DNA from 2 places in the Bacillus sp. AFS031507 genome. Region 1 is predicted to be linked to the other one. Evidence: predicted binding sites of a transcription regulator. Region 1 holds the regulator's gene; the other holds the start of a gene.
What was found. The regulator NrdR, encoded in region 1, represses ribonucleotide reductase genes. The targets are predictions, from matches to a motif close to AACACNATATATNGTGTT.
Positions count from the first base shown of each region.

Region 2: COE25_RS04290 (vitamin B12-dependent ribonucleotide reductase) is a predicted target of NrdR. The motif match lies at 10,469-10,486, and genes of this name have one in related genera.

Region 1 covers NZ_NUOW01000015.1:167,588-184,221, forward strand. Annotated here, with positions in the region: gene COE25_RS16510 (nuclease-related domain-containing protein) at 1-218, opposite strand, end outside; gene COE25_RS16515 (response regulator transcription factor) at 424-1,140, shown strand; gene pnpS (two-component system histidine kinase PnpS) at 1,137-2,555, shown strand; gene polA (DNA polymerase I) at 2,576-5,212, shown strand; gene mutM (DNA-formamidopyrimidine glycosylase) at 5,231-6,058, shown strand; gene ytaF (sporulation membrane protein YtaF) at 6,163-6,798, shown strand; gene coaE (dephospho-CoA kinase) at 6,818-7,435, shown strand; gene COE25_RS16545 (glyceraldehyde-3-phosphate dehydrogenase) at 7,604-8,635, shown strand; gene speD (adenosylmethionine decarboxylase) at 8,979-9,353, shown strand; gene COE25_RS16555 (hypothetical protein) at 9,464-9,859, shown strand; gene nrdR (transcriptional regulator NrdR) at 9,950-10,411, shown strand; gene COE25_RS16565 (replication initiation and membrane attachment family protein) at 10,467-11,855, shown strand; gene dnaI (primosomal protein DnaI) at 11,869-12,798, shown strand; gene ytxC (sporulation protein YtxC) at 12,947-13,825, shown strand; T-box leader at 13,922-14,169, shown strand; gene thrS (threonine--tRNA ligase) at 14,444-16,378, shown strand; ribosomal protein L20 leader region at 16,553-16,634, shown strand, end outside.
Region 2 covers NZ_NUOW01000003.1:86,480-103,113, reverse strand. Annotated here, with positions in the region: gene COE25_RS04340 (c-type cytochrome) at 195-848, opposite strand; gene COE25_RS04335 (PCYCGC motif-containing (lipo)protein) at 859-1,308, opposite strand; gene COE25_RS04330 (DUF6803 family protein) at 1,484-1,981, opposite strand; gene efp (elongation factor P) at 2,115-2,672, opposite strand; gene COE25_RS04320 (M24 family metallopeptidase) at 2,696-3,757, opposite strand; gene COE25_RS04315 (YqhR family membrane protein) at 3,837-4,334, opposite strand; gene COE25_RS04310 (DUF1385 domain-containing protein) at 4,620-5,564, shown strand; gene COE25_RS04305 (SA1362 family protein) at 5,622-6,017, shown strand; gene COE25_RS04300 (patatin-like phospholipase family protein) at 6,054-6,938, opposite strand; gene COE25_RS04295 (C40 family peptidase) at 7,099-7,548, opposite strand; gene COE25_RS04290 (vitamin B12-dependent ribonucleotide reductase) at 7,760-10,318, opposite strand; gene COE25_RS04285 (lipoate--protein ligase family protein) at 10,660-11,496, opposite strand; gene COE25_RS04280 (rhodanese-like domain-containing protein) at 11,689-12,072, shown strand; gene gcvPB (aminomethyl-transferring glycine dehydrogenase subunit GcvPB) at 12,174-13,634, opposite strand; gene gcvPA (aminomethyl-transferring glycine dehydrogenase subunit GcvPA) at 13,627-14,973, opposite strand; gene gcvT (glycine cleavage system aminomethyltransferase GcvT) at 14,992-16,098, opposite strand; glycine riboswitch at 16,185-16,264, opposite strand; glycine riboswitch at 16,268-16,355, opposite strand; gene COE25_RS04260 (DEAD/DEAH box helicase) at 16,533-16,634, shown strand, end outside.

The DNA of each region.
Region 1 (16,634 bases):
ATTTGGAATTTAGAATTGTTAACCTCAAGCAGCAGATCGTTTAATATAAAGCACTCACATTGAAGCTTCTCTGTTAATAAATCGAACTCAACTTCACCTTCAAAGCCTTTTTCCTTGTTTTTATAATGTAGCTGCTCTTCAGTTGTTAAATTCATTCGTTTATTCAAAATTCTTAGGATCAATAATTCACCTGTTTCAACACGTGGTTTGTAAGCCATATTTCACTCCCTTTCATAGTTAATTTTATAAAAAATTATGGCGAAATTTGACACCAAAAGTGGATATTTTGTTAATTATTTTAAAAAATTCAAACTCATTTCGATGGCTATGTCCACATTCCTTTTATGTTAAAGTTTTGTAAAACTAGATTATATGTAATCTTTATTATTATAATGGAGGTAACTTATTTTAGTGGGGGATATTATGAAAAATAAAATACTTGTTGTCGATGATGAACAGTCAATTGTAACTTTGCTTAAATATAATTTGGAGCAGGCCGGGTATGAAGTGATCACTGCTATGGATGGTGAAGAGGGGAAACATCTTGCAGAGACACAAGGCCCTGATATCATTGTATTAGACCTCATGTTACCGAAGTTGGATGGAATGGAAGTATGTAAGCAGCTTCGTCAAAAGAGTATAATGACCCCAATTTTAATGTTAACTGCAAAAGATGATGAGCTCGATAAAATATTAGGTTTAGAGCTTGGTGCAGATGATTATATGGTAAAGCCTTTTAGTCCTAGAGAAGTGATCGCCCGCGTGAAAGCAATTCTTAGGAGGACACAAGTCCAAGCGGAGGCAATTGACGTAAGTGAAAAAGAGACGGGGCAACTAGTGATCGCTAATTTAAGAATCGATCCCGAAAAGTATGAGGCTTATTTTAACGACCAACTTTTGGAGTTAACCTTAAAGGAATTTGAATTACTTCTTTATCTCGCGCAAAATAAAGGCCGCGTCTTGACGCGTGATCAATTACTTAGTGCTGTTTGGAATTATGACTTTGCTGGCGATACTAGAATTGTGGATGTACATATATCACATTTAAGAGAGAAAGTTGAAGTGGATACGAAAAAGCCGGCCTATATTAAAACGTTACGGGGCTTGGGCTATAAATTGGAGGAGCCGAAAGGAGAATGACCAAATACCGAAAAGGGCTGCTAATTACACTAATCTTATTAATTATGGCGGTTTTAGTTGGATTAGGAATATTACTTGGCCAATTGTTTAAAAGCTATTACTTAGAGTCTCTAAATGAACATTTTAAAGTTGAAATCTTATGGGTCCTTTCCATCTGTCTAGGGATTGCAATAATAATAATTATTTTTCTATCCATTAGAATTACCTCAAAGTATACAAAACCAATTGAAGCTGCCACAAATGTAGCGATTGAACTGGCAAACGGAAACTACCGGGCACGAACAAAAGTAGATCGACTGGATGAAACCGGCATGCTTGGGTCATCGATCAATATGCTGGCCGAAAACCTCCAAGAACTTGTTAAAGCACAAGAAATGCAACAGGACCGGTTAAGTGCTTTAATTGAAAATATGGGAGCAGGATTAGTCTTAATAGATAGTCGCGGGTACATTAATCTCATTAATAAAGGGTTTATTGATATTTTTCAGGTGAATCCAACTGATTATTTAAATAAACTCTACTATGAAGTGATTGAATATGAAGAAATTTGTCATTTAGTAGCAGAGGTTTTTCGGACTGAAAAGAAGGTAAGTGAACAATTACTTGTGCCTTTTTTGATCGAACGAAGGTATTTTGTTGTGTATGGTGTCCCGATAATTGGAACAAATAATGTTTGGAAAGGGGTACTGATTGTTTTACATGATATAACCGAAATAAAAAAACTCGAGCAAATGCGGAAGGATTTTGTCGCCAATGTTTCGCATGAATTAAAAACCCCTGTAACTTCTATTAAAGGATTTACTGAAACATTGCTGGACGGTGCCATGAACAATAAAGAAACATTAGAAGCATTTCTTTCGATCATTTTAAAAGAGAGTGATCGCCTGCAAACACTTATACAAGACCTGTTAGAGCTTTCAAAAATAGAGCAGCAAGGCTTCAGACTAAACATTCAAGAAATAGATTTACATATGTTATTAAAAGAAGTAATCACGATTCTTACAGGAAAAGCAGAAGCAAAGAATATCAAGCTTGAACTTTACTGCAAGCAAAATCAAGTGTTAATCAATGGCGATTCGGACCGTTTAAAACAAGTATTTATCAATTTAATCGGCAACGCAATTAACTATACCCCGCCAGAAGGGGACGTAAAAATTATCCTTCTCGAACATGGTGAGAACGTACGGATCCATGTGAAAGACTCAGGGGTAGGAATTAGTAAAGAAGAGATTCCACGTATTTTTGAACGATTTTACCGAGTGGACCGTGCCAGAAGTCGTAACTCGGGTGGGACAGGCCTTGGATTAGCAATCGTAAAACACTTAATAGAAGCGCATCATGGTAACATAAGTGTCAGAAGTAATTTGGGTGAAGGAAGCGACTTTATTATTGAACTACATAAATATTCGATATGATTTTTGGAAGGTGGATATAAATGGAAAAAAGGAAACTTGTCCTGATTGACGGTAATAGTATTGCTTACCGAGCATTTTTTGCATTACCCCTGCTTAATAACGATAAAGGAATCCACACGAATGCGGTATATGGCTTTACGATGATGTTGATGAAAATTCTTGAAGATGAAAAGCCAACACATATACTTGTCGCATTTGATGCTGGAAAAACTACTTTTCGCCATAAAACCTTTAGTGAGTATAAAGGTGGAAGGCAAAAAACCCCACCTGAACTATCCGAACAATTTCCGTTTATCCGTGATCTTCTTGATGCTTATGGGATTTCCAGGTATGAGCTCGAAAATTATGAGGCCGATGATATCATTGGTACCCTTTCATTAACTGCAGAAAAGGATGGGTACGAAGTAAGAGTCATTTCAGGAGACAAAGATTTAACCCAACTCTCTTCCGCCACTACAACCGTCGGAATTACTCGAAAGGGTATTACGGATATTGAAGAATATACTCCAGAACATGTAGCCGAAAAATATGGACTTACACCAGAACAAATCATTGATATGAAAGGGTTAATGGGTGACCCTTCCGATAATATACCTGGTGTTCCTGGGGTAGGTGAAAAGACAGCGATCAAATTGTTGAAGGAGTTTTCAACCCTCGAAAATTTATTAAACTCAGTTGAACAAGTAACTGGGAACAAGCTGAAAGAGAAGCTTGAAGAATTTAAGAACCAAGCATTAATGAGTAAAGAACTTGCTACGATTGAAAGACAAGCACCTGTCGAAGTGGATTTAGAAAACGTCGCATACGAGGGCTTTACGCGCGAAAAATTAGTAGCCTTATTTAAAGAATTAGGCTTTCATTCATTATTGGGCAAGCTTGGAGAAGGTCCAGACACTATTGAAGAGCAGGAACTTGAAGATATTGATTTTCAAATTCCAACTGAAATAACAGAAGAACTGTTTGCAGACACTAATTATTTTTATGTTGAAATGCTGGATGATAATTATCATTATGCAGAGATTATCGGTTTCTCTCTTGTCAATGAAATAGGACATTTCTATTTGCCAACTGACCTGGCATTACAGTCAGAAGCTTTTAAAAAATGGGCGGAAGATGAGAGTAAAAAGAAAACAGTTTATGATGCCAAACGATCCGAAGTTTCATTAAGAAGGCATGATATTCATTTAAAAGGGGTCGATTTTGATATTCTAATGGCTTCCTATATCATAAATCCTTCAGATAACATTGAAGACCTCGCAGCGATAACGAAAAGATTTGATTTACATAATATCCAATCGGATGAATCGTTTTATGGGAAAGGTGCGAAACGAAAAGTCCCTGAAGTGTCAAAGCTCGGAGAACATCTTGTTCGGAAAAGTCTTGCAATGTCTGATATAAAAGAAAAACTAGAAGATGAATTAAGAAAAAATGAACAGTATGAATTATTTACCGAGCTCGAAATGCCTTTATCCCTGATTTTGGCTGATATGGAATCGTGCGGGATCAAGGTGGAACAGGAACGCCTTCAGACAATGGGTAAGGAGCTAAATGATAGACTCGTCGAGATTGAAGAGAAAATTTGTGAATTAGCAGGCGAAAAGTTTAATATCAACTCACCGAAACAACTTGGCGTAATTTTATTTGAAAAATTAAACCTTCCTTCGTTTAAGAAAACGAAAACAGGTCATTCAACTTCAGCAGATGTATTGGAAAAATTAGCAGAAGATCATGAAATCATCGAGCATATTCTTCTATACAGACAATTAGGTAAGCTTCAATCCACCTATATAGAAGGATTACTGAAGGTTATTAATCCTAAAACGGGAAAAGTCCATACCAGGTATCAACAAACTTTAACTGCGACTGGCAGATTAAGTTCAATTGATCCTAATTTGCAAAATATACCGATTCGCCTTGAAGAGGGACGTAAAATCCGCCAAGCCTTTGTTCCATCAGAGGAAGGCTGGATCATTTTTGCAGCCGACTATTCACAGATCGAACTGCGTGTCCTTGCTGATATTGCTGGTGATGAAAAGCTGATTCAGGCCTTCAAAGAGGACATGGATATTCATACAAAAACAGCAATGGAAGTTTTTCATGTCAATAAGGATGAGGTAACCTCCAATATGAGGCGTCAGGCCAAGGCTGTTAACTTTGGAATTGTTTATGGAATCAGTGATTATGGTCTGTCCCAATCCTTAGGAATTACAAGGAAAGAAGCTGGACAATTCATTAATCGTTATCTGGATACCTATCCAGGTGTCAAAGAATACATGGATGATATTATTCACTCGGCAAAACAAAAGGGCTATGTCTCCACTTTGATGCAGCGAAGAAGATACCTTCCTGAAATAACAGCTCGTAATTTTAACATAAGAAGCTTTGCAGAAAGGACAGCCATGAATACTCCAATTCAGGGCAGTGCCGCAGATATCATAAAAAAAGCAATGATTGATATGGACGATGCTTTAAAGGACAAGGGCTTAAAGACGCGCCTCTTACTTCAAGTCCACGATGAATTGATATTTGAAGCACCTGAGGACGAATTGGAAATTTTAAAGAAGTTAGTCCCAGACGTGATGGAAAATGCCCTCGAATTGAAGGTGCCGTTGAAAGTGGACTATGCCTATGGACCAACTTGGTTTGACGCCAAATAAAAGGGGGACCCCTCAGCAATGCCGGAGCTTCCAGAAGTAGAAACCGTAAGGAAAACGTTAAAAAAATTAGTTGTCAATAAAACCATCAAAGATATCTCCGTCTTTTGGCCAAAAATCATTAAAAGCCCACTTGAAGTGGAACAATTTGTCGATGCTTTAGTAGGGGAGACCATTGTTGATGTAGGCAGAAGAGGGAAATTTTTAATCATTTATACGGATCATTTCGCGTTAGTATCGCATTTGAGAATGGAAGGAAAGTACGGGCTTTATCCTAAGGAAGAACCCTTTGATAAACATACACATGTACTCTTTCACTTTACAGATGGAACAGAATTAAGGTATAGGGACGTTCGGAAATTTGGAACGATGCACTTATACAAAAAAGGGGACGAATTCTTAACGGAACCGCTCATAGGGCTTGGCCCTGAACCTTTTTCAGAGGAATTTACGGTAGAGTACTTGACTAAGAGGGTTGAAAAAACGAATCGAAAAATTAAAACAGCACTATTGGACCAAAAACTTTTTGTGGGGCTCGGTAATATCTATGTGGATGAGGCTCTTTTTCGGGCAGGTATACATCCAGAACGTATTGCTAACACATTAAATAAAAATGAACTTGCCGTTCTTCACCGTGAAATTGTTGCGACCTTAAGCGAAGCCGTCAAAAAGGGCGGAAGTACGATCCGCTCATATGTTAACTCCCAAGGGGAAATAGGTATGTTTCAGCTTGAATTATACGCATATGGTCGTAAAGGGGAAGAGTGTAAACGATGTGGAACACCTTTAGAAAAAACGACCGTAGGGGGCAGAGGGACCCATTACTGCCCGCAGTGCCAAAAGATTTAAGTGGGATACAAAAGTAGAAAAAGTGAGAATTGAAAATATTAACCTTTGATAGGCTCCTGCCATATACTATCGTAATGATTTTGGAGGAAGGAGCCCTAGACATCATGGTTCAGTTGTTCTCACTTCTCATACTTGCTTTTGCTCTCAGCCTTGATAGCTTTAGCGTGGGTTTTACCTATGGACTAAGGAAAATGGTCATGCCGATCCGATCAGTGATTATTATTGCAAGTTGCTCGGCTATTTCTTTAATGATTGCCGTGTCAATTGGGCATGGACTTGAAAAAGTTCTATCTCCAAGGATTACGTCAAGCCTAGGGGGAATCATTCTAATTGCTCTTGGTGCATGGGTTTTGTTTCAATTTTTCAAACCAGAAAAAGAAAAAGACGTACTAGAACATGAAAAAACAATCGTAAATTTTGAAATTAAATCCCTAGGATTAGCCATCAACATCTTGAAAAAGCCGATGTCCGCTGACTTTGACCAATCGGGTACGATTACGGGGATCGAAGCTTTAATGTTAGGCTTTGCCTTGTCTCTGGATGCCTTTGGAGCCGGGATTGGTGCAGCGATGCTTGGTTTCTCTCCCTTTTATTTAGCATTTACTGTCGCGATTATGAGCTCGTTATTTGTTCTATTAGGGATAAAAAGCGGAACTTTTTTTCATAAGTTTGATTGGATCCAAAAGTTCACGTTTTTGCCAGGGATTTTATTAATCATAATTGGAATATGGAAGTTATGAATCTAGAAAGGAAAAGACCATGTCATTAGTTATCGGTTTAACTGGCGGAATCGCCAGTGGAAAAAGCACAGTCTCAAACTTTTTCAAAGAAATGGATATCACTGTTGTCGATGCAGATATAGAATCACGCCTAGCGGTAATGAAAGGTGAATCCGCTTATTTTAGGATTATTGAAGAGTTTGGCCGTGATATTTTATTGGAAGATGGTGAAATTGACAGGCAAAAGCTTGGCGCAATTATTTTCCATCACGCTGAAAAACGGCAAACTTTAAACGAAATCGTCCACCCTGAGGTTAGAAAAAGAATGAGGGACCAAGTCGAACAGGCAATAAAAAACAGTGAAGAAGTGGTTGTTCTGGATATTCCTTTATTATTTGAAAGTAAACTTACGTATATGGTGGATAAAACGTTACTTGTTTATGTTGACGATGAAACACAATTAAAAAGATTAATCGAGAGAAATAATCTATCAGTTGAGGATGCCGAAGCAAGGATTCGTTCTCAGATGCCCCTTTCTGAAAAAATAAGGCTCGCGGATGCTGTAATTGATAATAATGGTTCGATCGCAGATACAAAAAAACAACTTCTTGAAATTTTAGTCCAGTTTGGCATCGATATAAATAATAATCTTAAGTAATGGGAGAGAAGGGCAACCTTCTCTTTTTTTCTGTTTCTAAGTTGCCTGAATTGTAAAACATTTTAAAAATCCGCAATTTATTCATCACAATTAAACCTAAATATGTTATACTAATTACAACAATACAAGTATTAAGTATGACATTAATACAAAAAAAGGGGATGTAAAATGAAGACGAGAGTTGCAATAAACGGTTTTGGGAGAATTGGCAGGATGGTTTTTAGAAAAGCTATCCTTGAAAATAAGCTTGAGGTTGTTGCCATAAATGCAAGCTATCCAGCGGAAACATTAGCACATTTACTTAAATATGATACAAATCATGGACCATTTCAGGGAGAAGTTATCCCTTTAGATGATGAGTTAATCGTCAATGGCAAAGGAATTAAACTATTAAGCAGTCGTAATCCAGAGGAGCTTCCCTGGAGAGAGTTTGGCATTGATATTGTTATAGAGGCGACAGGAAAGTTTAATGCTCGTGAAGCGGCGGCACTGCACTTAGAAGCAGGAGCCAGGAAAGTGATCTTAACTGCACCAGGGAAAAATGAGGATGTAACAATTGTAATGGGTGTTAATGAAGAAATGCTTGATATCAAGCATCATGACATTATCTCTAATGCATCATGTACCACCAACTGCCTTGCACCTGTTGCAAAGGTGTTAGATGAAAAGTTTGGCATTGAATGCGGATTAATGACAACGATTCATGCCTATACAAATGATCAAAAAAATATCGATAACCCTCACAAAGATTTACGAAGGGCTCGTGCATGTGGACAATCTATCATTCCAACAACAACAGGAGCGGCCAAGGCAATTTCACTTGTGTTACCACACTTAAAAGGTAAATTACATGGGATGTCACTTCGTGTGCCAACACCAAACGTTTCACTTGTTGACTTAGTAGTTGATCTTAAGCAAGATGTGACCCTTGATGATGTCAATAACGCATTTATTGAAGCGGCAAATGGCCCATTAAAAGGCATTTTGGATTTGACGATGGAACCATTAGTATCCGTTGACTTTAATACCAATGAACATTCTGCCATCATTGATGGTCTTTCCACAATGGTGATGGGAACAAGAAAAGTAAAGGTTTTAGCATGGTATGATAATGAGTGGGGGTATTCTTCACGTGTCGTGGATCTCACCATGTATGTTGCAGAGGAAATAGCAAAATCATCACAAATAAAGGTCGGATAAAATGCTGTCGATAGACAGCATTTTTTTTGCCTTGCTTGAGTCATCTGGGTGTTTTTTGCATAAAATAGCTTTGATTTCGTGTGTTTTTATCGAATGAAAAATGGAACATGCCCATTAACCTTGTTACAAAATAAACATATAAAGTTTTTTATATTGATAGGTTGCAAAAAAAATATAAACAAAGTATACTAGTCATCGTGAACTTCTTGAAATCAGGTAGCTATTAATTACTTAAAGGGTTAGGACCTCTCTGGACTAACTTTCCCCCGTGGTAGTTACTCGGATACCGTCAATAACAGGATTTCAAGAAAGAACATAAAAGGTTAAAGGGGGAAAAATGAATATGGAAACAATGGGACGTCACGTAATCTCTGAGCTTTGGGGATGCGACTTTGAAAAATTAAATGATATGAATTTTATTGAAACAACTTTTGTTGAAGCAGCTCTTAGATCAGGTGCGGAAATCCGTGAAGTAGCATTTCATAAATTTGCCCCACAAGGTGTAAGTGGTGTGGTTATTATCTCTGAATCACATCTTACCATTCACAGCTTCCCTGAACATGGATATGCCAGCATAGATGTATACACTTGCGGCGATTTGAATCCTAATGTTGCGGCCGATTATATTGCTGAGGCATTAAATGCACAAACACGTGAAAATATTGAAATTCCGCGTGGCATGGGTCCTGTTCATGTAAAACAGGCAAAAGTTTTATAGTCACTATAAAAACAATTAACTTAGAGGTGTATTTATACATACACCTCTTTTTATATTTTCTAGACTAATGTTGTACAATAAGAACAAAGCTACATCATGGGAGGAATAGTATGGCTATGTTAGGTAACCTATTTGTTCGTTTTAAAAAGCAAATTGAGACTTCAGATCAGATTAAGGATGATTCCTTAAAAACGCATTATTATAAGGCGATGTTTAATCAATTATTTGCATCTGTTGAAAAGTTATTCCATGAAGATGCTGATTGCCGGGTCACCACGGTTTCTAAAGAACATGGAGAAATTGCTGTTGAAATCAGTAAACCAATCCCCTGCTTTCTAATTGTTACAATTGTGGGAGTAAAGCCAATGGAAACAGCAGTAGACTTTAATATTTCATCTGAAAAATTTTCCTTACTCGGCACCTATCCCGATTTAAAAAAGCGGATTAATTATTATTACGAGCGGATTAATCAATTACATACCTTTATAGGAATAAAAAACTCCTAGTACTACTACTTGTATAAAGATAGTCTTTTTTATAAGATGAAAGTAAGCGTTTTTGTTCGGGAGTAAAGTGTAGATTTGGAGTTGATTACAATGAAATGCCCATCTTGTCAAAATTATGGTACACGCGTCCTCGACTCTCGCCCAGTTGATGAAGGTCGAGCAACACGGAGGAGACGCGAATGTGAAGAATGTGGGTATCGTTTTACTACGTTTGAGAAGATTGAAGAGATACCGCTGATTGTAGTCAAGAAAGAAGGTACCCGAGAAGAGTTTAGCCGTGATAAAATATTACGTGGCTTGATTAAGGCATGTGAGAAGCGGCCGGTGGCCTTAAAGGAATTAGAAGATATAACGCATGGTGTTGAAAAGGATTTGAGGAGTCAGGGTATTTCTGAAATAAAAAGTGAATCAATCGGTGAAATGGTCATGGACAGGCTGGCACATGTGGACGAAGTCGCCTATGTACGGTTTGCATCTGTTTACCGTCAGTTTAAAGATATTAATGTTTTTATTGATGAATTAAAAGAATTAATCAAAAAAGAAAAATCTTAAGAGCTAAAGAGTTTTTGGCTCTTTTTGATTTTATAACAAGAAAGGTTGGAGTGATATGGCGCAGCATTGGCAGGAAATTCTCCCTATCGACCGTTATATAGTTGCGGCTGATGGGCTGCTGCATGAGTATGACCGTAAAGTGCTGACGTTTTTATATCAGCCATTGATTGGGTCAACTTGCTTTAGTTTATATATGACGCTCTGGGCGGAGTTAGAGGAAAATCGGCTCTGGTCTGAGTCTTCCACTCATCATTTATTGATGAATCTCTTAGAGATGAACTTAAAGGATATTTACGAAGCCAGATTGAAGCTTGAAGGCATTGGTTTATTAAAGACGCGTGTCAAAACAGATGAAGGGGGACGCTCCTTCATCTATGAACTGCATCCACCTTTAAGTCCTGAGCAATTCTTTTTAGATGGGATGTTAAATATTTATCTTTATCGAAAAATTGGAAAAAACCATTTCTCTCGTCTGAAGCGCTTTTTTAGTGATCAACAAAAGCCAAGGGAAGAAGAGTATGTAGATGTTACAAGAGCCTTTCAGGACGTGTTTGCATCAGGGGCCCCTGGCAGTATGCAATATATTCAAGCCCTTTCCGAAGAATTACAAGAGGAAGAAAATCAACAGTTTATTGGTCGGAATGAGCCGAGTCCGATCCAAATTGGTGTGGACACGTTTGATTTTGATTTGTTAACAGCAGGGCTGAATGAATCACTTGTTCCCAAAAAATCGCTAACACCAAAAGTAAAAAGTGTAATTAGTAATCTTGCATTTCTGTACCAAATTGATGCAATCGAAATGAAAAATTTCATCTTGGGTGCTATTAACGAGCATGAAGAAATTGATATTGAGGACTTGAGAAAGGGGGCTCGTGATTGGTATCAATTTGTCAATTACGATCAACTTCCGAGTCTTATTAACCGAACACAACCAATCGTTCATCAAACTCAAATAACCGAACCTAAAACACAGGAAGAAAAATTAATTCGCTCTTATGAGACGACCCCGCCACTTATCGTTTTTAAAGAAATCTCAGGCGGTGTTGAACCTTCGAATGCCAATTTGAAAACCTTAGAAGAGATCATGATTAAATATAAACTTCCCCCAGGTGTGGTAAATGTCCTAATTGAAGTGGTTATGAGAAAAACGGACATGAAATTTACAAAGGGTTTTGTCGAGTCAATCGCTAGTCATTGGGCAAGAAAACAAGTGAAAACGGTGAAAGAAGCGATGGAGCTCGCGAAGAATGAGGAACATAAAGTAACAGAAAGCAAAAAAACTACAAGGTCGTCTAATAAAAAACCAATTCGGACAGAGTTAATTCCTGACTGGTTTGATGAAAGTACGAAAGATGCAGACAAAGATCCCGCGCAAGGAAACAACAGTGAAGTTGAAGCGAAAAAGCGTGCGATTGAAGAAAAGTTAAAAGCGTTTCGCAAATAGGGGGTGACCAAAATTGGAAAAAATCAATCGAACATTGAAAAGATTAGCTTCTAATGAAAGCTTTCAAAAACGATATGAACAACAACGCAGGCAAGTTCTTGAAAATCCGGATATTCAAGCTTTTTTAGCAGAACATCAAAATGAGATTGATCAATCCATGATTGATAAAAGCATGAGTAAACTGTACGAGTATACGAACCAAAGCAAGGAATGCCACAAATGTGAAAGTCTGGATAGCTGCATCAATTTCATGAAGGGATATCACCCAGAATTGGTATTATCTCGAAACTCCATTGATGTTGTTTATAAACGCTGTCCTCGAAAAATCATGGCAGATGAAAAAAAGAAAAATGAAAAACTAATCAAAAGTCTATATGTGCCAAGAGACATACTTGAGGCCACCTTTGAAGACTTTGAAGGAGACTCAGGCAGGCTGGATGCCGGAGATAAGGCTGCAACCTTTTTAATGAATTATGAGGCAGGTAAAAAACCAAAGGGCCTCTTTCTTTACGGGAAATTCGGTGTCGGGAAGTCCTATCTATTAGGGGCAATCGCCAATGAATTGGCAAAAAAACAGATTTCTTCGATGATTGTCTATGTCCCTGAACTATTAAGGGAAATGAAAAGTTCGATTGCGGATTCGACTTTGAATGAGAAAATTGAAGCGTTAAAAAGAGAACCGATTCTAATGCTTGATGATATTGGTGCGGAAGCTGTCTCGAGTTGGACAAGGGATGAAGTTTTAGGGCCAATTTTACAGTTCCGTATGCTTGAAAGTCTGCCGACATTTTTTACCTCAAACTTTAATTTTGGGGAGCTGGAGCATCATCTAACCTACAGCCAGCGGGGCGAAGAAGAGAAAATGAAAGCCCGACGAATCATGGAGAGAATCCGCTCCCTGAGTGTGCCAGTGATGGTCGATGGTCCAAATAGACGGGAATAAAACGTGTTTTCCGGATTGCTGAAACAGGTCAGCAGTCTTTTTTTTTGTATTTTTTTCTGTAAATAACAAAAGCAACTGTTAGCTAACTTCTATTTTAGCCAAGTCCCCCATATATATTAACAAAGATTGGCTTAAAGGGGGGATTTGGTTGGCGGAAATCATCTTCCAAAGCAAGCTGGATGCTCAAAAGTTTTATTACCACTTGCTGGAGTACTTACCAAATAATTATGATAAAGAAACTATTCTTCTAATAGAAGATCGACATATAGTAAAATTTTTAGGTAGCTTCTTATCCATTGAAATTTCTACTATGGTTAAAAATGCATTTTACGAATTTATTACGAACGTAAAACGTGACGATTGGTTCAGGGAAATTTTAAAAAACCGTTATTTTTATGAGGATCTAGAAGTACAACAACAGATAATGGAAATTATCTATTCTATTCTTGAAGGTCAAAGAGAAGACCTGATTGTCTTTTTGAAGGATTCAAATGAAGAGCCTAATATTAAAGCAGCCATCGAGTATATCTTTCAGGATGATATTTCTTTTTCGTTTGACTCCTTTCATAAATTTCGTTTGCGGCCATACCTCCAGTTACTTGAAGGTTATGTTGAGATTGCTATTGATGAATATAAAATGGAGCAGGAGTATCAAATGTTTGTGCAAATGCTCAGGGACTTTTTACTGAACAGGGAACCAAAAATGGATGTTCTTCATTTATTGTTTGACGAGGAAATTACTTTTTATAACGACCAGTTTGTAGAGATGAAAAGAGCTGAATTAATTAGATTGATTGACCGGAAGTTACTTGTTAATCATCCTGTTTATGTCGATTCTGCTTCCATTGCACCACTTTTATCGCTTGCACCTACAACTATTTTTCTGTATACAAAAGACCCAGAAGAACCCTTAGTTCGAACAATCAAAAACATCTTTGAAGAAAGAGTAACTGTGAAATCGTTTGCGTCCCTCCGTGAAGTTAAGAAATGGGCGGCAGATAATAATTCTTCTGAACACCATGCTTGAGATACAGGAATTTTTGTAATAATTTGTTTTTGTAGGTTGATGTCCCTTGATTTTTAGGGAATTAGTCATTATAATAACGTACATAGAATATTCATAGCAAAAGTAATGATAAGGATAACAGTATTTTTTACGGTTTCTAGAGAGGGAGGACAGGGCTGAAAGCCTCCTAACACGAAAATAATACTTACCACCTTTAAACTTCAGCAGTGAACACTTCATGTTTCCGTGAAGTCAGTAATTGTTGACGGCCACAGCCGTTAACTGACCAAAGTCATTTTCAATGTGTATCATTCGAAAATGAAAAATTGGGTGGAACCACGTGTTTATCAAAACTCGTCCCTATTCCAGGGACGGGTTTTTTTATTTTTCAACAAAACTAGGAAAAATGTCTAGCTGCAGCGCCTAGGGGCACTATGGTCTACAGCCAATCCGTCGAGAAGGTTAAAGAACAACCTTCCCGCCGGCTCGTCATATGCTTGGCTACAGAAAGCTACCGCTTTCTGTACGCATTAAGGGAGACTAAGTCGCTGGCGGCACTTCGCATGCCAGTGACAAATCTCCCTATATCGCCCCTGACCAAGGCGCTTCCGCTTTTCTAATTACAAAGGAGGAATTACCATGTCAGACGTTGTTAAGATTTCGTTTCCAGATGGGGCAGTAAAGGAGTTCCCACGTGGAACAACAACGGAAGATATCGCTGCTTCCATCAGCCCCGGCCTAAAGAAAAAAGCGATTGCCGGTAAATGGAACGGTCAACTTTATGATCTTCGCCGTCCAATTAATGAAGACGGTTCAATAGAAATCGTCGTCCCTGATTCCGTAGACGCATTAGAGATTTTACGGCACAGTACAGCACACTTAATGGCACAGGCTGTTAAAAGGCTTTATCCTGGTGTGAATTTAGGAGTAGGTCCTGTTATTGAGGGTGGTTTTTATTATGATATGGACCTTGAGGAATCATTAACTCCAGAAGATCTGCCAAGGATTGAAAAGGAAATGGCGAAAATCGTCAATGAAAATATTGAAGTTGTTCGCAAGGAAGTAAGTCGTGCGGATGCTGTTCAGCTATTTAAAGAAGCGGGTGACCCTTACAAGCTGGAACTAATTGAGGCGATTCCTGATGAGGAAACAGTGACAATCTATGAGCAAGGTGACTTTTTTGACCTTTGCCGTGGTGTCCATGTTCCATCGACAGGAAAAATCAAAGAATTTAAATTGTTAAGCATTGCGGGTGCCTATTGGCGCGGTGACAGCAAAAATAAAATGTTACAGCGTATTTACGGAACTGCCTTCTTTAAGAAAGAGGATCTAGCTGAGCATCTTCGTTTGCTTGAAGAAGCGAAAGAACGTGACCACCGTAAAATTGGTAAAGAGTTAAACCTTTTCACTAGTAACCAATTGGTAGGACAGGGATTACCGTTATGGCTTCCGAAAGGCGCAACAATTCGTCGTGTGGTTGAACGATACATTGTTGATAAAGAACAACGTCTGGGTTATGACCATGTGTACACTCCGGTCATGGGCAGTGTTGATTTATATAAGACTTCAGGTCACTGGGATCATTACCAGGAAGATATGTTCCCGATCATGGAAATGGACAATGAACAATTGGTTCTTCGTCCAATGAACTGTCCACATCATATGATGGTGTACAAGAACAGCATTCACAGCTATCGTGAACTTCCAATCCGAATTGCCGAACTTGGAACAATGCATCGCTATGAAATGTCTGGTGCCCTTTCAGGACTACAGCGGGTTCGTGGAATGACTTTAAATGATGCACATATTTTTGTTCGTCCTGACCAAATTAAAGGTGAATTCAAACGGGTTGTTAACCTAATCTTAGCGGTCTATAAAGACTTTGATATTAATGACTATTCCTTCCGTTTATCATACCGTGACCCGCAAGATACTGAAAAGTATTTTGACGATGACGCGATGTGGGAAAAAGCACAATCGATGCTGAAGGATGCCATGGATGATCTTGGTCTTAACTACTATGAGGCAGAAGGAGAAGCTGCATTCTACGGTCCTAAGCTTGACGTTCAAGTTAAGACAGCTCTAGGGAAAGAAGAAACACTTTCCACTGTTCAATTAGACTTCTTATTACCGGAACGTTTTGATTTAACATATGTTGGAGAGGACGGCAAGCAGCATCGTCCAGTCGTTATCCACCGTGGAGTTGTGTCAACAATGGAACGATTTGTTGCCTTCTTAATTGAAGAATACAAAGGCGCTTTCCCTACTTGGCTGGCTCCAGTACAGGTACAGGTTATTCCAGTATCTCCTGGTGCGCATTATGATTATGCTAAGCAAGTTCAGGAGCAACTTCAAAATGAAGGTTTACGTGTCGAATTGGATGGCCGTGATGAAAAAATCGGCTATAAAATTCGCGAAGCTCAAATGCAAAAAATACCATATATGCTGGTTGTTGGTGATAAAGAAGTCGAAGACCAAGCTGTCAATGTCCGTAAATATGGTGAACAAAACTCAGAAACAAAGCCATTTTCAGAGTTTTTAGCAGCAATCGTTGCTGAAGTGAAAAGAGGATAATTTTTATTCGGAAGAGGGAGCAATCTCTCTTTCTTTTTTTAAAATAAAAAAATATATTGAATAATTTTCAGTTTCTTGCTAAAATAAATTTCGTTGTCAAAGGAAATAGTTTGTTTGACATTACGTCTTTGCTTATGTTATATTAACTAAGGTGAAAAATTGAATACTTGTTTTTGGGAAAAGAAGAAGCACCCGCTTCTCACCTGATTGACGCAATTGGCAGTTGGCAGGTTTTACGTGAACTTTTTGGTTTTAT
Region 2 (16,634 bases), on a different contig from region 1:
CTATAGTCCTCTTTGAAATAAATATAATCTTTATCAACCCTTATTTGTTGATTCACTCTTGAACATTTTGTTAAAGGATAAAAATCGTTGCGTTTTCGACAAAAAACCACCACAAAATGTTCACAAATTAAAAATGGGCAAAAAAAACCTGTATCCTCTTGTAATGGATTCAGGTCTTTTATGCTGTATTTAGTTTATTTTTTCTCCAAAGATCGGATATAGGTAACAATATCGGTAATATCCTTTTTCTTGAGCTGGCGTGCGCCTTCATGCCCCTTTAATGAAGGTCCCATCCTAGTTTCTTCACGACCGTAGGCTGCATCAATCCATATTTGCTTATCAGTTGTATATTTCAGGTATTGTCGATTAGCGAGAGCGGTTCCCATTTTATCCTTACCTGTCCCTGCTTTACCATGACAATTTAAACAATATAAATTATATTGCGCTTTTCCATTTTCAGGATTACCTGAAATCGTTTTTGGCACATCAAACTCGATTTCTTCTGTCTGCCAGTCTCTTATAAAAGCAACAAGATTTTTTAAATCCTTATCTGACATTCGAGGACCGTAAGCAGGCATGACTGTGTCTTCTCTTCCATATTTCACATAATTATACAGGTCTTTATCGGATACGGAGCTTAAAAAATTCTGGCTATTTAAAGCCGTCCCCGTTTTTGAGCCTTCTCCTTTTCCTTTTTCGCCGTGACAAAATATACAATTTTTGTTATATATCTTTTCACCAGCAGCAATTGCTTCTGATTTCTTGCTATCAAAAATTTGGCTATTACTTAAACAGACAATAATTCCAATAATAATCAAAATGTAAAATCCGATTAGTATTTTCTTCATGGGTTTCCCTTTACTTAGGTTCAGGTGTTGGGGTTGGCTCCCCAAAATCTTTATATTTTTCTGTGATTAATTGATATATTTTATTCGTATTTTTTCCACTAAGATGCATTTCAACAGCATCTCGAGCAATATCAATGCAGGTGTCGCAAGATATTCCGTGAGAATCCCATTCTGTTACTGCATTGTCTTCACCAACTTGTTTGACAAAGCAATCTAGATTGCTCTTATGTCCTTCGACAACACATCCACAATAGCAAGGAACAGATGCTACGACTTCAGGATAAGTTGCAGCCATAACATAAGTTTCATTAATTTTTTCAGATGTATTCAGAACAAAATCTGGTAATGGCACATGTTTTTTATCAAGTTTCCAGCTTTCATCACTAAGTTTGGAACTGCAGCCAGCAGCCACAATGGCAAACAAAATCCCAAGGAACAAGAGAGATGTAATTCGTTTCATGATCTGTTGCACCCCTTCCCTATTATTTTTTGTACTACTTCAGTTTAGCAAAAAGAAATTAGCCAATTAGTAATTAATTCTTACTATTTAGTGAAGTTTTTACGAAAGTTAAAGTAAAGTCGTAAAAAAAGCAAAGACCACTGAAATATCTTAAATAGACTTCCAGTGGTTCAAATTACATATTACTCATATCAGGTCCTGAATGGCCACCTGTTCCTAGAGCAGGATCAATCATTCCAAATATCATTGCAATGTGTGCAAGCACTAGAAAAATACTAACAAAGATCGCATGAATTTTCAGCTTTTCTTCTTCTGTTTTATTTCTATAAATAAGACCTAAATCAAGTAGGGCCATGCCAAGAAATGGGATAATTCCAAGTAAATAGAATGTAACGGCTACAACATCAATCCAGCCTTTCCACTCCCTGTTTACCGTTAATGGGATATAAGCAACTTTCATTAAATATATGAATATGCCAGTAAAATAAAAGCCTGCAAATATGCCGGTTACTTTATTCAATTTTTTTAAGGCACCGTCTAATTTTCTTGTAAATAATATGGCAATTTCCGAAATCGCAAGGATCTCAGCACAAATTACTGGAACGGCCATAAATATTAATAAATTCCAAGGCTGATTGTCTGCTAGTAATCCCATATAATGTGTCATATTCATGTTTATCTTCTCCTTTATTTTTTCTACACACCAACTATATTGAAAAAGTGTGCAGAAACTTAGGAGAAACTATGGAGAAATTGTTAAAAAAAAGCCTTAATCCGACAATTTTCGGACTAAGGCTTTGATCTGATTATGCACGTGACACGTATGATCCATCAGTCGTATTGATAATTAACTTATCCCCTTGATTGATGAAGAAAGGAACCTGAACAGAAAGACCTGTTTCAAGGGTAGCTGACTTGGTACCGCCAGAAGACGTATCCCCCTTAATACCCGGTTCTGTTTCAGCAACCTCTAAAATTACATTGTTTGGTAATTCAACTCCAAGAGTTTCATAATTAAACATCATAATTTGTACTTCCATATTTTCTTTCAAAAACTTTAATTCATACTCTATGCTTGAAGCAGGAAGTTCTACCTGCTCGTAAGATTCCATATCCATAAATACATGATTATCACCGCTTGCATAAAGATATTGCATTTTACGGTTATCGATTTGAGCTTTCTCTACTTTCTCACCTGCACGGAATGTTTTTTCTTGAATTGCTCCATTACGAAGGTTACGAAGCTTGGAACGAACAAAGGCTGCTCCTTTACCTGGCTTTACGTGTTGAAAATCAAGGACACGCCATAAGCCGCCATCCACTTCAATTGTTAATCCTGTTTTAAAATCATTTACAGATATCATATTAAGATCCTCCTAAAAAATCATTACAGTATAATTAGTTCTTTTGTAGAATGTGTGAGTGCTTCGTTATGGTCCTTTGTAATCAATGCATCATCTTCAATCCGAACGCCGCCTAGACCTGGGATATAGATACCCGGCTCACATGTTACTACCATTCCAGGTTCTAATATTACATCAGACTTCATCGATAGACCAGGGCCTTCATGGATCTCAAGTCCGATACCGTGCCCGGTTGAATGACCAAAGTATTCACCATAACCTTTTTCTGTTATGTAGTCTCGTGTTATTGCATCTGCTTGCTTCCCTGTCAAACCTGGTTTGATTCCAGCCATTCCAAGTAATTGGGCTTCAAGTACAACTTCATAAATTTCTTTAAGCTTTGCGTCTGGCTCTCCAATCGCAATAGTCCGCGTAATATCAGAAACATATCCATTGTAGTAACAGCCGTAGTCCATTGTTACAATGTCCCCTGCTTCAATTACCTTATCGCTAGCAACACCATGTGGAAGTGCTGAGCGATGACCAGAAGCAACGATTGTATCAAATGAAGAGGAAGTGGCACCAGCTCTCCTCATAAAGAACTCTAACTCATTAGATACTTCTAACTCAGTTTTTCCAGGACCAATGAAGTCTAAAATATGTTTAAATGCAGCATCAGCAATATCAGCTGCTACCTTTAATATCTTAATCTCTGCATCAGTCTTTATCAAGCGTAACTTTTCGATTACACCAGAAAGCGGAACAAGTTCAGCGTCAACTTCATTATCATATAATTTAAAGGAGGAGTATGTTAGAAAATCCTCTTCAAATCCCAGCTTTTGAATTCCAAGGTTCTTCACTTGTTGTGCAACTTCTTCAGGAATCGTTCCGGTTATTTTTATAATCTCGAAACCTTGGCATTGTTTAGTCGCTTGTTCAATATAGCGGAAATCCGTAAGAAACAAAGTTTTTTCCGCACTAATTAAAACTACACCAGCAGAGCCAGTAAAGTTTGAAATATAGCGACGATTATATGGGCTGGTGATCAAAATTCCATCAATTCCAAGTGTTGAAAAATTAGATCTTAGTTTTTCTATTTTTTCCATTGCTCTCCACTCTCCTTTTCAAATCCATATGAGGACAAAAATATTTTATCACAACCTACTTCATCCGACTAATCGTAACTTAGGAGGACTCCTCTTTCTCTTGCTCGTTATTATTTTGATACTCATAATTTATGGAATATCCAATAAAGATTCCATATACGATATAAATACAAATGGATGTAATGATCGTATCTCTTTTTAAATCAAAAAATGGTTCAATACCTGGAAAGAGTGGATTTAGAATAAAGAACACCACCAAAAACAATATAATTCCATAGCCAAGTCCAAACCAAAACCCTGTGAATTTTCTCAACACTGCATAGTAAATAAATGCTGCTACCACGGAACATATTCCAATTAAAATAATGGATATGACGGTCCCCAGCCATTCGTATTTCCAATGCCCTAGTGCCCATGGCTCTAGAATGACATTGGGACGAATTTCAGTAAAACTTAAGTAGGACGCTATGAAGCCCATCAATCCCCAAAACAGACCTCCAAATAAACCCGTCCAAAATACCATTACCGAAAAGGACATGGGCTTAGGATAATTTCCTAGTTTCTTCTCAATCGCCATTGTAACAACCTCCGTTTACTTTCTGTTTATTCGGGAAGTGCCCTTTTTGCTGTTATATATGCTTGATATGCTGTCCTTTAATTGGGACAACAAAAGGCCATAATAAATTCCATTTCTTATTATGTCCTTTGGTATTCAATCCCTTTCATATAAAAAAACTTTTTAATTGGAAATATTATGTCATTCCTAGAGGTTTTTTTGTTTTTCTAGTAGAATAGAATTAAGTACATACAGATTTTATCTTTCAGCTGTTGTGCAACTATAGATTAGGTTGGTGTAAAGTATATGTCCAATTCTCAAAAACCCGTTTATGGCGGCCAAGCGGTTGTCGAAGGTGTTATGTTTGGCGGAAAACATCATTATGTTACTGCGGTACGCAGGAAGGATCAATCTGTTGAATATTTTCATTTGCCTCGTAAAGCAAATCCTTATTTTACAATCCTAAAGAAAATCCCATTTCTGCGAGGGATAATCGCAATTATTGAGTCGAGTGCAAATGGATCGAAACATTTAAACTTCTCGACGGAAAGATTTGATGTGGATCCAAAAGAAGATGAAATTATAAAAGAAAAAGAAGTCTCTAAATTGACTATGTACCTTGGTGTTGCTGCAATTGGTGTTATTTCATTTTTATTTGGCAAATTTGCTTTTACGCTGATCCCTGTGTTCCTTGCAGTTTTGACAAAACCAATTTTTCCATCGCATTTTGCTCAAGTGTTAGTGGAGGGTTTTTTTAAACTAATTTTATTAATTTCCTATATTTATTTTGTTTCACTTACTCCATTGATAAAAAGGGTGTTTCAATATCATGGCGCCGAACATAAAGTAATCAATACCTTTGAATCTGGGGTTGAGTTAACCGTTGAAAATGTGCAGGCTCATTCCCGTCTGCATTACCGCTGTGGCAGTAGTTTCATCCTGTTTACAGTCTTTGTTGGTGTTTTTGTCTATATGCTGGTACCTTCAACTCCGCTTTGGTTACGGGTGGTCGACCGCCTCCTCTTAATTCCTGTGGTTTTGGGTATTGCTTTTGAAATCCTTCAATTAACTAATAAACTTAGAGATATTCCAGTTTTAAAGTATCTAGGTTATCCTGGTCTTTGGCTGCAACTAATAACAACGAAGGAACCACAAAATGATCAAGTCGAAGTGGCAATACTTTCTTTTAACGAATTATTAAGAAGAGAAAAGGAATCTGAGTACTCGGTCAAAAGCGAAGAAATTGTCTAAATTCTTGTTTTATCGTGTTTAAAAGAATTAAAAAATGCTTAAGATGCTCTTAGGGAGGTGGCTTTCTTGAAAAATCGGACATTTGTTAATGTTGTTGTTGGGGGACTTATCATTCTTGCTTTACTTGGCCTTGTTGGTTCATTTACAGCTAATCCGGCCGGTTTCATTCAGAGAATAGCTGTCATCGCATTGATTGTTCTAGCCGTTTATTTCCTAGTACGGAAGTTTTCCAAATCAAACCCTCAGAAAAAAGAGCAGCGTGCATTTCTTAAAGCCGCCAAAAAATCAAAAAAACGATTACAGCAAAAGGGTGGAGACTCAACTGTAAAAACCTCCTCTCTTGGGACGCTAGCATCATTAAAGAAGAGCAACAAGAACAAAAAGAAATCTCCTGCTCACTTAACTGTTATCGACGGCAAAAAGGGTAAAAAGAAAAATCGAGCGTCTCTATAGGCGCTCGATTTTCTTTTTATCCTAGTGTAATCAGTATTAATATCCCCAAGTCTTCAAAAATTGTTTTGCTCTCTCTTTTCCTAGATCGAACAACTCATGTTTCTTCTCCTCTGTTAAATGGAATTCTGTTGATAACACACCCTCGGTCGGTATAAAGATAATGTTCTTTACATGTTTTTTAGAAATGTACCTAGAATCGTGTGCATCCTTCATCGTCTCAAATAGGGCTCCAAATAGTTGAATCGCATTTTTTATTTTATGTTTTTCAGTTTCATATTCACTTGGACTTAATTTAATACCAAGGACGGGTCTTACCTTTTGTGCATTTTCCTTATCAAAAAGCCACATAGGAAAATTGCTTAGGACCCCGCCATCAACTAAAATGTTCATTCCATCCATTGTACGCATTTTAACAGGTTCAAAGAAATATGGGATACTGCAGCTGATTCTAATCGCTTTTGCGATTGGAAATGAACCAGGTGAAATGCCGTATCTTTGTAAGTCATCAGGTAAAACAATCATTTGCCCATTTGATAGGTCTGATGCAATTACTCGAAGTGCCTTCGGGGGCAAATCAGCGAATGTTCTTAACCCTTTGGCTTCAAGTTTCTTACAAATCCATTTTTCAAGTTCATTGCCTTTATAAAGTCCTAGCTTCCAATAGACATACAGCCATTTTGCAAAAGGGAAAGGGATAATTGATTTGCGGGCATCCATTATTTTTGAGAGATCCAACTCGTCGACCAATTGGAAGATTTCTTTACTTGTGTAGCCAGCGGCAATTAATGCTGCAACGATCGATCCTGCACTCGTTCCCGCCACTCTGACAAATCGCAAACCTTTACTTTCTATTTCTTCGCAGGCTCCAATAAGTGCAAACCCTTTTATTCCTCCTCCAGAAAAAACGCCGTCTATATACATGGCAGCCACTCCCAAAGATGTACTCGTTTTTACATCTTTAAGCGGTTATTTTAATAAATAGTACCAAGGACAAGTAGAAAATTTATTATATATAAAAAAGAACATCGTCATTAAACGATGTTCTTGGTCAATAACAATATTGAAAACGCTAAACTTTTCATTAAAATCGCTTTGCTCCTATGTATCTTGGTTTCCAGTAACTGTTGCTTGTATAAGCGATTGAAACTCCTTTTGAAGATGCAGCCTGAATCATTTTTCCGCCACCAATGTAAATCGCAACGTGAGTAGGTCTGCTTGCCTTATTCGGTGCAAAGAACATCAAGTCTCCTGTTTGTAAAGAACTGACACGATATCCTTGCTTGTAGTACATATCAGCTGCCGTCCGTGGCAATACTTTTCCAGCCTTACCGTAAGAATACTTAACCAAACCAGAGCAGTCGAAACCATTAGGTGTTAATCCACCCCATCTATATGGAACACCAAGATTTGCTTTTGCTACTGAGATTGCTTTTGTATGGTAATAGGCCGCTTCCGCTTTATCACCCATAGTGGTAAACAATGAACTTAAAATAATTGTCATAGCCATGATTGCAATGATTTTTTTCAACATATTGTTTAATCTCCCTGTGTGCTTCGTTACTCATAATATACAAAAAAAGAGTAACATGGACGTAACAGGTAGGTTACAGTTATATTACAAATTTCGACTTCGTTCTACTTCGATTAGCAAAATATGATGCAGTATAGTGTAACTTTCAGGGACGGATATTGACCTTAATAATACAAAAAAAGGGGGATTTTCTCCCCCTCTAATAAATATTTTATAAACCACATTTTAATTGAGCGCCGCAGTTTGCACAGGTATTGCAGCCACCCATTTCTTTTACTTTTCCAGTCCGGCAGACTGGGCAAGTGTTACCGACTTCAGAGCCGATCGTTACACTTGTTGAACGGAGTTCACTGATTGTATCAACAAGGACAACATGCTGCTTCGGTTTTTCATTAAAAATTGATAATTGTTCATTCGTGTTTTCTTCAGCTTTTAGTGTTAGTACCTGAGAATCGCGTGAACCATCAACATAAACGGTTCCACCTTTTGCCCCGCCGCGGTACAAACGCTGATAAACTTTTTCGACCTGCTCTACGCTATAACCTTTTGGTGCGTTGACAGTTTTACTGATAGAACTATCTATCCAACGCTGGATGACACATTGAACATCCGCATGGGCTTCAGTGGAAAGCTCCATCGATGTAACAAACCAGTGCGGAAGATTGTTTTCATCTGCTTCTGGGTGCTGGTCCAAGTATTCTTTCACAATATCCGCTTTAACTTCGATAAATTTACCGAGGCGTCCACTACGGAAATAAGAGAATGAGAAATAAGGCTCAAGTCCGGTGGAAACTCCAACCATGGTCCCTGTGGATCCAGTTGGTGCCACAGTTAGTAAATGCGAATTTCTAATTCCGCTTTCTAAAATAGATTGGCGGACATCTTCGGGCATTTTTTTCATAAATCCTGTATCAATGAAGGCTTGTCGTAATCGATTGGTATCTGCTGTTGTTTCACCAGTTAAGAATGGAAAACTTCCCTTTTCTTTTGCCAATTCAATTGAAGTTCTGTATGCAGTAGTTGCAATTATTTCAAATACTTGATCAACAAGTTCGTTTCCTTCTGGTGATCCATACTTCGTTTCACAATAAATCAGCATGTCATGTAAGCCCATGACTCCAAGCCCCACACGTCTTTCACCAAGAGCCTGTTTTTTATTTTCTTCCAGGAAGTATGGAGTTGCGTTAATGACATTATCCTGCATCCGTACACCCACAGCTACTGTTTTCTTAAGCTTTTCAAAATCAACAGTTTTTGTGTCCTTATCAGCCATCTCAGCGAGATTGACAGCTGCAAGATTACAGACGGAAAATGGTGCGAGAGGCTGCTCTCCACATGGATTTGTTGCAACAACTTGTTGTCCATATGCTTTTGCATTGGTCATGTCGTTTGCGTTATCGATAAAAAATATTCCCGGTTCAGCTGAGTAGGTCGCGCAAATATTGATTAGGTTCCAAAGTTCTTTTGCTTTGAACTTTTTGTACACTCGTACTTTATGCCCTTGTTTTTCCCACTCGCGAACGTCACCAACTTTATGCCATTCTTGGTTGTAAATCTCCATTTGCTCTTGATCATATTGTTCAACATACGGGAAGCGGAGTTCATAGTCACTATCGGTTTCTACAGCTTCCATAAATTCCTTTGTTAAACAGACAGAGATGTTCGCACCTGTAAGGAACTCTGAATTGTGGACAGTATAATTACCGCCAGTTAATAATTTCTCTTCTGCATCTGCGATAATGTTTTCATCAAATCCACCGAACCCAGGAATGTTTTTATAATTTACAATTCCTTGGTACATTGCAGTTTCCCTTAAAGTTAGAGGGGTAAACTTTAGCTTGTCTTTAGCAAGTTTTTTAATCGTTTCATCATTTGTATTTTCAATCAAGAATCGTAAAATTCTAGGATTTTGCATCTTAGAAATAATAAATTCAATAATGTCTGGATGCCAGTCGGACAACATGATCATCTGAGCTCCACGTCTTGATCCGCCTTGCTCAACCAAATGAGTCAATTTCGCAATATCATCCAGCCATGAAACCGATCCAGATGATTTACCATTGACGCCTCTAGCCAGTGTGTTTCTCGGTCTCAGCGTCGAGCCATTTGTTCCAACACCGCCGCCTCGGCTCATAATCTCCATTACCTGCTTACGATGATCAGAGATACCTTCACGAGAGTCAGGAACAAACGGCATCACATAGCAATTAAAGTATGTTACATCAGTATCTGCCCCAGCTCCGTAAAGAACGCGACCTGCTGGAATGAAGTTCATGTTAACAAGCTCTTGATAAAACCTTTCAGTCCACTCTCTTCGCTTCTCTTCCGTCTTTTCTACAGAAGCAAGACCAGTAGCATTACGCTTCGCAATTTGCTCATAGAAGAGCTCCAAAGGCTTCTCAATTACATCTAAGGATCTGATTATCACACCAGTACTAGCTTCTTCAGGATCATCGAGTACTCCCCTGAATTCCTCTTCGACTAAAACTTTCGCCTTTTTCTTTTCCCAGTCTATTTCCATAATGTAACCAAGACCACGAGCTGGAAATTTCGGATCTTCTTTAATAGTTAAAACAACAAAGTCGCCGTTTGTAAGAGTTATTTTTGCAGTATCTTTAAAGGTATAGCGGTCCAACATGACCAAACGAGAAACACCCTTGTGAGTTATTTTCATATCTGGGGTAACTGGATGCACCTGGGGGAATAATTGAATATCCTCATTCAACCTTTCAAAATCAATATTCATTGTTTGTCTAAAAACTACAGACATTAGAACAACTCCTTCTTAAAAAAAATCCACCTATTGTGCTAAATCTAGCAGGTTTACGCTATATCTAGTTGGTTTGTATTTTTAGGTTATCATAGCCCACCTGAATAAATCAACTAAATATCAATATATAGTACCGAAAATATTTTCGACAACACTATATATTGTATGTTAAGCAAACTATAATTATTTTGTCAAACTTAAAAAATAATAGATTTAAAAGTAATCAATAGCTTTTAATAGATTTTCGTCATAAAACAGGAAAATTCAACAAATTTCGCAGGTTGCTTCTTTACATTAATCGTTAAGGCAACAAAAAAAGACGGCGAATTCGCCGTTTCAAATTATCTTTTAAAATTCCATTCATCACTTTCATAGCGATCTTTTGCAATCTTTTCAACATAAGCTAGTTCTTCCTCGGTTAATTGATAAGGTTCAAGCTCAATATTTAGACCCTCAGCAAAGCCTTTATAAAAAGCTTCCTTTGCTTCCTCAAGCGAAATTCTTCTTGGACTAATGTTGTTGATAGCAACCGCTTTATCCTTAAATGCTTTTCTCATTCGTTCCTTAACTCTCTCACTTGGATATTTAAATAAACTAAATAGCTTATCTTCATCCAAATCTAACAGAATGGAGCCGTGCTGTAGAATTACTCCCTTTTGTCTCGTTTGTGCACTGCCGGCAACCTTCCTGCCTTCCACCACAAGCTCATACCAGCTTGGAGCATCAAAGCATACAGCAGAGCGAGGGTTTTTCAAAGCATCCCGTTCTTCTGCTGTTTTTGGGACAGCAAAATATGCCTCAAGTCCTAAATGGTGAAAACCCTTTAAAATTCCTTCAGAAATTACACGGTATGCCTCTGTAACAGAATTAGGCATTTCTGGATGTTCTTCAGAAACGATGACACTATAGGTAAGTTCATGCTCGTGCAGAACGCCGCGTCCTCCTGTAGGTCTTCTTACGAAACCTAATTGGTGTGCCTTGACTGCTTCCATATCAATTTCTTTCTCTACTTTTTGAAAATAACCTACTGATAGCGTTGCCGGATCCCAGCCATAGAATCGAATAACTGGAGGAAATTTCCCTTCACTATGCCAATCGAGTAACGCTTCATCTAAAGCCATATTAAAAGATGGTAAACTATTTCCAGTATCAATAAAACGCCAAACTTCTTTTTTCATTCTAAAACCTCATTTTTTTATAATTATCTCTTGTTTAAGTCTACCAAAATCTGATATAGATTCAAAATAAGATGTTTCTGCTATAATTATTTAGGCAATATCAAAAGATTTTTTTGCATTCATCTTTATCTTTATCGGATTGACTTATATAATAAATACTAGTGCAGGAAAGCTTGAAAGGAGCAAAAAAAATTGAGTTCACTTTATCCATTATTAATCATCATTGTAGCAGTTATCATTTATTCCGTTTTTACCTTTTTCTATCAGAAAAGAATTGTTAAAACGGTAACAGAAGAAGAGTTCCGTGCGGGGTACAGAAAGGCACAACTAATAGATGTTCGTGAAGCAAACGAATTCGAAGGCGGCCATATTTTAGGAGCACGTAATATCCCAATGTCGCAAATGAAAATGCGCATGAAAGAAATCCGTTCTGATATGCCAGTATATTTGTATTGCCAGAGTGGAATGCGGAGTGGACGTGCAGCCCAATTCTTACACCGAAAAGGCTATCGAGACCTTACTCAGCTACAAGGCGGGTTCAAAAAATGGTCAGGTAAAGTAAGAGCTAAGAAATAAGAACTCATTGAAGGTTCCGGATTCGGAGCCTTTTTTAATTTCAAAAACTGCTACACAAGATAAAAGGTCAGATTATTTTTCGAATCTGACCTTTCCATTTATTAAGCTTCTTGGTATTTCAAAACTGGTTTACGGGCTGCTTTTGTTTCGTCCATCCGGCCGACCACTGTTGTATGTGGTGCTTCTTGAACGATTTCTGGATTTTCTTCCACTTCTTTAGCGATTTGGATCATAATATCGATGAACGAATCTAGTGTCTCTTTTGATTCGGTCTCAGTTGGTTCGATCATAATACACTCTTCCACATTTAATGGGAAGTAAATGGTTGGTGGGTGGTAACCAAAATCAAGCAGACGTTTCGCAATATCCAATGTACGAACGCCTAATTTTTTCTGACGTCTTCCACTGAGTACAAACTCATGCTTACAATGTCTATCAAATGGTAGATCATAATATTCAGCAAGCCTTCTCATCATGTAGTTCGCATTTAATACAGCGTACTCTGTTACCGCTTTTAAGCCATCTGGTCCCATCGAGCGAATGTATGTGTAGGCACGAACATTGATCCCGAAGTTTCCGTAATATGGCTTCACACGGCCAATTGATTGCGGGCGGTCATAATCAAGGACATATTCTTCGCCTTGCTTTGTGATAATCGGCTTCGGTAAGAACGGGATAAGGTCTGCCTTCACCCCGACAGGACCGGATCCAGGACCACCGCCTCCATGTGGGCCAGTGAATGTTTTATGAAGATTTAAGTGAACAACATCAAATCCCATATCCCCAGGTCTTGCTTTTGAAAGAACGGCGTTTAAGTTTGCTCCATCATAATAAAGCTTACCACCCGCTTCATGGACAATTTCAGCCAATTCAAGAATGTTTTCTTCAAATAGTCCAAGCGTATTCGGGTTGGTTAACATTAATGCAGCAGTATCTTCCCCAACAACCCTTCTTAAATCTTCAAGGTCGACAAGACCATGTTCATTTGATTTAACGGTAATTGTTTCTAGACCAGCAATCGTAGCAGAAGCTGGGTTCGTACCATGAGCAGAATCAGGGACGATTACTTTTGTACGGTTCATATCACCGTTAGCCTCATGATAAGCACGGATCATCATTAATCCCGTCCATTCCCCATGAGCCCCTGCGGCAGGTTGCAAGGTCACTTCGTCCATACCTGTTATTTCGATTAAATGCTCCTGCAAATCGTATAAAAGTTCAAGAGCACCTTGAACAGAGCTTTCATCTTGTAGCGGATGGACATGTGCAAATCCGTTAAAACGCGCTACATTTTCGTTGATTTTCGGATTATATTTCATCGTACACGAGCCTAGTGGATAGAATCCTGAATCGACGCCATGATTTCTCCTCGAAAGGGCAGTGTAGTGGCGCATAATATCAAGCTCCGAAACTTCAGGAAGTTCAGGCTCTTCTGTACGAAGGTAACCATCAGGAAGGAGACCGCTGAGATCTAGTTCCGGTACATCCATTTCCGGCAGGCTGTAGCCGATGCGGCCTGGTGTGCTAAGTTCAAAAATGAGTGCCTGGTCTTGATTATGCATGGAAATCCCCCAATTCTTTCACTAGAGTATCAATTTCTTCCTTCGATCTTTGTTCTGTTACAGCAATCAGCATATGGTTAGCCAGTTCTGAATAATCCCGCCCTAAATCATAGCCCCCAATTATTCCTTTTTGTAAAAGGTTTTGGTTGATTTCTTTTACAGGCTTAGTTAATTTCACAACGAATTCATTGAAGGAATGGCCATCATAAACAACTTCAAAGCCGGCTTCCTTGAAAGTATTTTTCGCATAATGAGCTTTTTGCAAGTTGGCCGCAGCCATTTCCCTGACACCTTTTTTACCAAGAGCGGTCATCGCTACAGATGCAGCGAGTGCATTTAATGCCTGATTGGAACAAATATTTGATGTCGCTTTATCACGACGGATATGCTGTTCACGCGCTTGTAGTGTTAAGACAAAACCACGGCGCCCTTGGTCATCCGTTGTCTGTCCAACAAGACGGCCTGGAACTTTCCGCATTAACTTAGTAGTGACTGCAAAATATCCGCAGTGCGGTCCGCCAAAGGCAGTTGGGATCCCAAACGGCTGCGCATCACCAATAACGATGTCAGCACCAAATTTACCTGGAGGTGTTAATACCCCAAGGGACAGTGGGTTACTTGAAACAACAAACATGGACTTATTTGCATGAATGATTTCCTCAAGCTCTTTTAACGGCTCGACTCGCCCAAAGAAGTTTGGATATTGGACGATAACGGCTGCAACATCTTCATTAACGAGTCCTTTTAATGCTTCAAGATCTGTTACACCATCTTTGACTGGTACTTCAATCACATTGAGATACTGACCCTTTGCATAAGTTTTTAGAACATCACGTGATTCTGGATGTACAGCACTGGATACGACTATCGTTTTTCGTTTGGTATGGCCTGCACTAAGCATTGCTGCTTCAGCAAGAGCAGTTCCGCCATCATACATCGATGAGTTGGCAACATCCATTCCAGTTAACTCACAAATCATGGTTTGGAATTCAAAGATAGCTTGAAGTTCACCTTGTGAAATTTCTGGTTGATAAGGTGTATATGCTGTATAAAATTCTGATCTAGAAATAACATGGTCGACAATTACAGGCATGTAATGGTCATAAACACCAGCACCTATAAAAGATACGTTTCTTTTCAGGTCAGCGTTCCGACTAGCCATCTTAAAAAGCTCTTTCATTAAGTCTGTTTCAGACTTTGCCGCTTTTATATTGTACTCACCCTTAAATCTTACTTTCTCAGGGATATCGCTAAACAGTTCATCAATAGAGGAAACTCCAATTGCCTCAAGCATAGTTTTCTTATCTTGTTCAGTCATAGGTAAATAGCGATGTTTCATAAACCTAACTCCCTTCTGTTATTTCTTTTCTTTTTTATAAAAAGGTGTTGGAACTACAGTAGCTTTTAAACGTTTGCCGCGAATTTCAACTTCAACTTCGGATTCAATACCCGCAAATTCTGCATTGATTAGGGCAAGACCAATATTCCTCTTTAACGTGGGTGATTGCGTTCCAGTTGTAACCTCACCAATTAACTGATCACCTTTATATACAGGGTAGCCATGACGTGGAATCCCACGATCAATCATTTCGATTCCAACCAATTTTCTTGTTAAGCCCTTTTCTTTTTGTTGGATTAACGCTTGTTTCCCGATAAAGTCATCTTCTTTGTTTAATTTCACAGCGAAGCCAATTCCAGCTTCAAGTGGTGAAATTTCTGGAGATAGTTCTTGACCATAAAGCGCTAAAACTGCTTCAAAGCGAAGTGTGTCGCGTGACCCTAATCCACATGGGATTACTCCATCTTCTTTACCTGCAGTTAAAATGTCTCTCCAAAGGTCCACAACATCTTCTGCATCGCAATACACTTCAAAGCCATCTTCACCAGTATAACCAGTTCTTGATACAAGTGCCTTTTTTCCATTTAGGATTACATCTTGTTGGAATTTGAAAAAGCCAATTTGGCTTAAATCATTATCTCCCGCAAGCTTTTGCAATACTTTTTCCGCAAGTGGTCCCTGGATAGCCAGCTGTGCTGTTTTTTCCGATAAGTTTTCTAAAGAGACATCACCAGTTAAATGGTCTTCAAGCCATTTGTAATCTTTTTCAATATTTGATGCGTTTACTACTAAAAGGTAATGATTGTCTTCAATCTTATATACAAGCAGGTCATCAACAGTACCGCCATTTTCATAACACATGGCTGTGTACTGGGCACCTCCATTTTTTACTTTTGAAATGTCATTAGTCATCATTTTTTGTAAAAATGCTAAGCTATTAGTGCCTTTTACTTCTACTTCACCCATATGGGAAACATCAAATAATCCTGCACAAGAGCGAACAGCTTCATGCTCTTCTTTAATGCTAGAGAATTGGACCGGCAGTGCCCAACCTCCAAAATCAATGGTTTTTCCTCCCCATTCTTTATACACATCAAAAAGTGGAGTTCGTTTTAATTCAGACATTCTTAATCCTCCTTCAATCTTTGGCGCAAATTATTCAATGGATAATGTAAAAAAGGACAGAAACCTCCTATGAAACGTAAGAAGGTCTCTGTCCTTGCACCTGAAAGTTTACCTAAAAAGGCTTTCCCCTTTGGTGGCTGCTTAAAGCTAGCAGCGCTCTCCAGAGCTGCGTCCTACAAGAGTTCTTTTGCCTGAGAGATTCACATTTCTGCTTGCTCCTTCGGCGCTACATAAGTAGTCTCTCCCCTTGTTATCATTCGCATTATAATATTATCCAAATTGGTCATACTAATTATACTTATAAAATAAATTACCTTATTAAAATATTTAAAACATTCAAAGCTATTATTATCCTACCATTAAAATAATACATTGAGCAATAACTTTATTAGAAAAGCATATAGCTGGAAATTGAATAAAAAGGAGCTGGAACCATGTCGATCGAAATTGAATTTGATTCCTCTTGGAAGGATGATTTTTTACATAGAATTGAAAACGATGGTCCATGGGGGAATTGGGAAATTTTTAAACTAGCA